3 regions of the Bacillus sp. DU-106 genome follow, and region 3 is predicted to be linked to each of the others. Evidence: riboswitches for the same ligand, from Rfam matches in the RefSeq annotation. Region 3 holds a riboswitch; each other region holds the start of a gene.
What was found. A riboswitch is a leader RNA that binds a small molecule or an ion and turns the genes downstream of it on or off. The one in region 3 is predicted to bind lysine.

Region 1 (2,279 bases), 2.1 Mb from region 3:
TTTCTTACGTTGCAGTTGGTCTTGTCGTTATTATTTCTATTTTCATTGCTGTTCGTAATCATTCCAATCGTCCTAATACGTCAACGGCTGAGTATCCGAATGATCAGAAGCAAATGCTACCATAACTATAAAAAATACCGCTCAATTTAGAGCGGTATTTTTTATTTTTCTATTTTCCAATTAATCATCATTTCTGTAGCATTTACTCTCTTCATATGTAACTTTTCTAAAACACGCATCGAACTATAATTATCTAGAAGTGTCTCTGCAATTATTGTTTCTACCTCACCTGTTTTGAAAGCCCAATCGATTAGTTCTTTTACAGCTTCTGTTGCATAGCCCTGATTCCAATATTTCTCAATGAATCCATAGCCAATTTCTACTGTTTGATTCTCGTTTGGTTTCCCTTTAAACCCAATATCACCTAAAACGCTATCATCTTCTTTTCGAAGAACATACCACGCCCCCCATGGTAATAAAGTTGCATCTTTTTTTACATTCTTTACATGCCCTACAATATGCGGGCCGCTATTGTATCCTTGCTCGTTAGCGACTTGAATCCTCTCTTCTGTACACGGCACTATATAGAGCCTTTCTGTTTCTAATTTCATTTTGATTTCCCCTTTTCAATTAAACAATACCTCAATTTTACTAAAAATAAAAAGAATATTCATTCTATTTGTTAAATTTATACTTATTCTTTGAAACGAATTTAAGGAATAATCCTCTTTTGATAGTTATGTCGAATTATATTTTTCTGAATTTTCTTTTAATTTAGAGGGTTTTTCAATATTTTTTGCGAAACATTTGTATAACAATTTTTTCTTTGCTTATTGCTACATAATAGTAGGTTCGGGTGGAGTTTTGCAAGCGTTTCCTATACAATAACCGATATTTTTTGACTTTTCCTAACAAAATATCTTGCAATATATTCAGAAAGTCATTACAATTGCCATATATTAAAAATCTTAGCAATATATAAATCCTCATCAATCCGATGAGGTAGAGGTTGCGACTTTTAATAGTAAAACGGACGAGACACAGAGAATGTCAGCTGACTCCGTTTGAAAGGAAAAGTTGCCGAAGTTTATATTTCTTCTCTGGAAATATGAGCTGGGGCTGTCTCCGAAAGGAACAGAACTGTCACGTTTACAAAATTACCGTGTAAACGTGGGGTGCTATCTTAACGGAAGGGTATGATGGGGTGGTTATTTGTGAAACGTTCCGCCAAATTCCTTTGGCGGTTTTTTGTATTTTTCTCCCCCGCTCCTTCCTAACCTACAAGAAAAGGAGTGTTGAACATGAATAGCGCAACAAATCAATCTACCTCTAAAACGCAAACTACACAAGGACAAGGTGAATTAAAACGCGGATTAAAATCTCGTCACCTTACGATGATTTCTCTCGGTGGTACAATTGGTACCGGACTATTTCTTGCCAGCGGTGGTGTCATCCATACAGCTGGACCTGGTGGCGCATTAATTGCATACGCCGCAATTGGAATTATGGTTTATTTTTTAATGACAAGCTTAGCTGAACTTGCAGCTTACATGCCTGTTACTGGATCTTTTAGTACGTATGCAACAAAATTTGTTGATCCATCACTTGGCTTTGCACTTGGATGGAACTATTGGTATAACTGGGCAATTACGATTGCTGCTGAACTTGCAGCCGTAACATTAATTATGAAATTTTGGTTCCCAGATACCCCTTCTCTTATTTGGAGCGGATTATGTTTAGCTATTATTTTCCTTTTAAACTATTTATCTGTTAAAGGGTTTGGTGAATCTGAATATTGGTTCGCACTTATTAAAGTAGTTACGATTATTATCTTTTTAATTGTTGGTTTCATGATGATTTTTGGAATTATGGGCGGTGAAACGGTTGGATTTAAAAACTTCACTGTTGCAGATGCACCATTTAACGGCGGTATCATGGCAATTATCGGTGTGTTTATGGCAGCTGGTTTCTCATTCCAAGGTACTGAACTATTAGGAGTAGCTGCTGGTGAAACATCTGATCCAGAACGTAATATCCCAAAAGCAATTCGTTCAATCTTTTGGCGTATTCTTTTATTCTATATCCTTGCGATTCTCGTTATCGGTTTATTAATTCCTTATACAACTGAAAGTCTTGCTGCAAGTGATGTTACAGTAAGTCCGTTTACACTTATTTTTGAAAAAGCGGGCGTTGCCTTTGCTGCTTCTGTTATGAACGCTGTTATTTTAACGGCAGTACTATCTGCTGGTAACTCTGGTATGTATGCATCAACTCGTATG
Region 2 (2,279 bases), 510 kb from region 3:
GTGGGAGACAATAAAACAGAATTTCTATGTATGATAATTATCGTACGCAGAAAGAATCGCGTGATAATACGGAGGTTATAATGCGAAAATTATTATATTTTATAGCATGCAGTAGTGTTATACTTTTTACTTCACCGAGTGTGTCGGTAGCCCAATATGATGCACCTCTTATGGAAGATGCACTTTATTCTGTTTTATTTCCAAAAATAAATAAAGCAATTGAAAAACAATATGGAAGTTTGAAACCTTATCAATGTCCTAAAATTATTAGTTTAAAAAAAGTGTATAGCGGTACATATTTATTTCAAGCAAGTATTGAAGTGACAAAGTATGAACGTGTTGCTGGGAAAATTGCTCCACCATTTGAGAAGGTAACGATTACATTTAATAACGAAGAAGGCGAATGGGAAGTGACAAAGATTTCAGTAAAGCGCTTACCAAATGATACGAAACTAAACTGTAAAAAAACAATATAAAAAATTGTTTGACAAATAAAATGGTCCTTTGGTATTGTTAATAGCAACAATTAGATGTTTGAAAATTAAATAGACTTACCTCATCTACTCTCAAAGGTAGAGGCCGCGATAGGAAAGAGTAAGCTATGGGAGATTTAATGGAATCTGTGATCATAGGTTGAAAGGGACTATTGCCGAAATATAAGAATAACCATCTTATTCATATATTGGGACTGCATTGAATAAATGTAGTACTGTCATAAGATTTATTTTATGGAGAGCTATTTGGAGATGTTGATGCGGTTTCTTATTTTGAGGAGATAACAACTCGTTTATTTTTTCAATATATATTTTTCCTAATAAGAAACGCGTGTGAACATTGTTCCGCGCGTTTTTTGTCTATCTAAAAGCGTGCTGCAATGAATAGAAGATTGGGGTTATGAGTTTTAGAGGAAATAAGGGAGGAATTTAAATGTATTTACACGGCACAAGCCGAATTAATGGGCAAGGACACTTAGAAATTGGAGGGTGCGATACGACGCAGCTAGCAAAGCAATACGGAACACCACTTTATGTATACGATGAAGAGTCTATTCGAGGAAAATGCCGAGCATTTCATCGTGCTTTTAAAGAAAGTGGTTTCTCTTATCAAGTAGCATATGCAAGCAAGGCGTTCTTGTGCATGGAGATGTGCCGAGTAGCTCGTGAAGAGAATATGTCATTAGACGTTGTTTCTGGGGGAGAATTATATACTGCGCTCCAAGCAGGATTTCCGGCATCACGTATTCATTTTCATGGAAATAATAAAACAGAAGAAGAAATAGTGATGGCTCTTCAGGCGAATATCGGTTGTTTTGTCGTAGATAATTTCTTTGAATTAGAAGTTTTACACGATTTAGCGATGCAACATGGGAAATTTGTGAACATATTAATTCGTGTAACGCCTGGAGTAGAGGCGCACACACATGAATATATTACAACAGGTCAGGATGATTCGAAATTTGGATTTGGTGTTTCAAATGGTCAAGCAATGCAGGCAATTGGATTGGCTTTACAAAAATCCAATTATAATGTGCTAGGGATCCATTCACATATTGGGTCGCAAATATTTGAAACAGCTGGTTTTGTTCGAGCAATTGAAGTTCTTCGCCAATTTTTAGAAGAAGTGAGAGAGCAAACAAACTATGTAGTAAAAGTGTTAAATGTAGGCGGGGGATTTGGAATACGTTACACAGAGTCAGATACACCATTAACTCTTGAGACATATGTGCGAGCTGTAACAAGTGCAGTGAGAGAACAATTTACTGTATGTGAATATCCATTGCCAGAAATATGGATTGAGCCAGGCCGTAGCATTGTAGGTGATGCTGGGACAACAATTTATACAGTTGGATCTGTGAAAGATATTCCTGGTATTCGGAAATATGTATCAGTCGATGGTGGAATGACAGATAATTTAAGACCTGCTTTATATAATGCGCGTTATGAAGCGATGTTAGCGAATCGAGCGAATGATGAGAATGAGGAACTCGTTTCGATTGCCGGGAAATGCTGTGAGAGTGGAGACATGTTGATTTGGGATATTCATTTACCGAAAGTCGCTGCTTCTGATTTACTAGCAGTTTCCTGTACAGGAGCATACGGGTACTCGATGGCGAATAATTACAATCGGATTCGAAGACCAGCCGTTGTCTTTGCAAAAGGCGGAACATCGCAAGTAGTTGTGGAACGCGAAACATATGAAAATATTATTGGGAACGATCGCATACGTATTAAAGAGCTTGTCTAAATAGGAAAAGGAGTTGTTCGAATGGGCAATTCCTT
Region 3 (2,279 bases):
TGTTTGTTTTTGCGAAGAAGGAAGGGAAGAAACCTTCTTTTGCTGCTTGATATGGTACTTCTGAGCTTAATAAAATCCAGCCTAAAATCGAACCGAACAGGGAAGTAAGAGCAAGTAATGCCATCAGTTTCCCGCCACCGTGACCCATTGCAGCATTTAATGCATCTGCTAACGGACGTTCAGAAGCTTGTAATGTATCAACGTGAAGTACACCCATTGTTAAAATTGTAATTCCTAAGTAAATCGCAACTGTAATAAGTAATCCCGCAACTGTTGCGCGTTTTACCGTTTTTGGAGAAACAGCACGGTTTGATAAAAGAACGGCTGATTCAATTCCGATAAATGCCCAAAGCGTTGTAAGAGCAGCTAAATTTACTTGTGAAAGAAGGCCGTGTGATACACCTGATTTATCGATCATCGGTGTGTACCATTGTCCAAATTTAGAAGCTTCGAATGCAAATAAAGTAACGACGATGAATAAAAGGAATCCAGTTACTTTCGTTGTTGTTGCTAAGAAGTTTAGTTTTCCAGCTCCGCTTACACCGTTTGTTAATATAATATGAGTTCCCCAAAGTAAGATGGAACAAATCGTAAATGTAATTAGTTTTCCGACTTCTACGTTAAACGAGCCGATTGAAAATAGTAGTCGCGTATCTTTCATAATTGGGAAGAAGAGTGATAAATATCCCGCAAATGATGTAATGATGGCAACGTTACTTGCCCAGTTTGCAACCCAATATCCCCATACCATACTGAAGCCAGCCATTTTTTTCTTTTTTGGTGTTGAGAATAAAGCATATGCATGACTTTGTGGCCCTGTCGTTAAATCAGGACGACGAATTGCTAAATTACCGAAAACAAGAGCTAGCATTAAAACACCAAACCCTGTAGTTAACCAAGCTAAAGTGACACCGAGTGGGCTTGCCGTTTGTGCCAACGTACTTGGCACCATGAAAATACCAGCGCCAACCATGTTACCGACAACGAAAGCTGTTAGTACCCAAAAGCCCCATTTTTTTTGTTGCATAGAAAATACCTCCAAAGTTAGTATAACCAAGTCAAGCGAGGAGATATGTATGTCTTCCTGAGTCAGGAAGAGAAGTCCCAAACAAAACAAAAAAAGCACGTAATTTGCCGCTACATGCTTTCTATCTTATAAGAAACCCACGACATACCTCTCGATAGCTCTCCACAAACGAAACGTTTGTGACAGTTCTGCACTTATTAAATGCAGACCCAGCAAGCGTGCATGGTGGACACGACTTACTTCGGCAACCATTCCTTTCTCATTCCTTCATCAATGCCACTACATCTCCTGAAATGATACTCTTAATGATTGCAACCTCTACCTCACCGAGATACGAATGAGGATTTAAATATTAAATTAACGTCTTTAAGAGTAACAAATGTATTTTTATACGTCAATGGATATATTAATAATCAGATTATAGAGAAGAGTTTGTGATTAAAAGTAAGAGGGATTGTTATGTGATATTTGAATTTTCGTAATATAATACATGTTATTAGCGCTAGATGATTGAAAAGGGGATGAAGTAAATGTCTGTATGTCATAAACATTCAGTAATAGGTGTGCTAGATTCGGGAGTTGGGGGATTAACAGTTGCGAGCGAAATTATAAGACAATTGCCTAAAGAAAGCATTTATTATATTGGTGATAATAAGCGTTGCCCGTATGGGCCAAGAAGTGTAGAGGAGGTGCAATCTTTCGTATTTGAAATGGTTGAGTTCCTCAAACAGTTTCCATTAAAAGCGCTAGTCGTAGCATGTAATACTGCTGCAGCTGCTGCATTGAATGCGCTGCAGGAAGAACTTTCCATTCCAGTTATTGGCGTTATACATCCAGGAGCAAGAGCGGCAATTAAAGTGACAAAGAAAGGGGAAATCGGGGTAATTGGAACTGTAGGTACGATAAAATCTAATATGTATGAAAAAGCATTACACGAGCTGGATACATATTTGGAAGTGCATAGTCATGCGTGTCCGACTTTAGCTACAGTTGTAGAAAATCGATTAGAAGATATAGCATATGTCACGCAACAAGTGAAACAAGCTTTACTTCCATTAACGAAAGAAGATATAGATACGTTAATTCTTGGATGTACGCATTATCCACTTTTAGAGTCCTATATAAAAAAGGAACTAGGAGAAGATGTAACGATTATTAGTTCTGCAGAAGAAACAGCGATAGAGTTAAGTACCATTTTACAGCACAAAGGAATTTTGTCTGACAATCTGAATCCGAAGCATCGTTTTTTTAC

Region 1: it holds a riboswitch for lysine, as region 3 does, so the genes downstream of both, C3Y97_RS14915 (amino acid permease) here and C3Y97_RS04480 (amino acid permease) in region 3, are expected to answer to the same signal.
Region 2: it holds a riboswitch for lysine, as region 3 does, so the genes downstream of both, lysA (diaminopimelate decarboxylase) here and C3Y97_RS04480 (amino acid permease) in region 3, are expected to answer to the same signal.

Annotation. Positions count from the first base shown of each region.
Region 1 is NZ_CP026607.1:2,909,009-2,911,287, forward strand. It holds gene C3Y97_RS14905 (sulfite exporter TauE/SafE family protein) at 1-125, shown strand, start outside; gene C3Y97_RS14910 (GNAT family N-acetyltransferase) at 162-611, opposite strand; lysine riboswitch at 996-1,189, shown strand; gene C3Y97_RS14915 (amino acid permease) at 1,302-2,279, shown strand, end outside.
Region 2 is NZ_CP026607.1:1,363,057-1,365,335, forward strand. It holds gene C3Y97_RS07070 (DUF3888 domain-containing protein) at 81-476, shown strand; lysine riboswitch at 566-747, shown strand; gene lysA (diaminopimelate decarboxylase) at 928-2,244, shown strand.
Region 3 is NZ_CP026607.1:851,841-854,119, forward strand. It holds gene C3Y97_RS04480 (amino acid permease) at 1-1,027, opposite strand, end outside; lysine riboswitch at 1,175-1,356, opposite strand; gene racE (glutamate racemase) at 1,558-2,279, shown strand, end outside.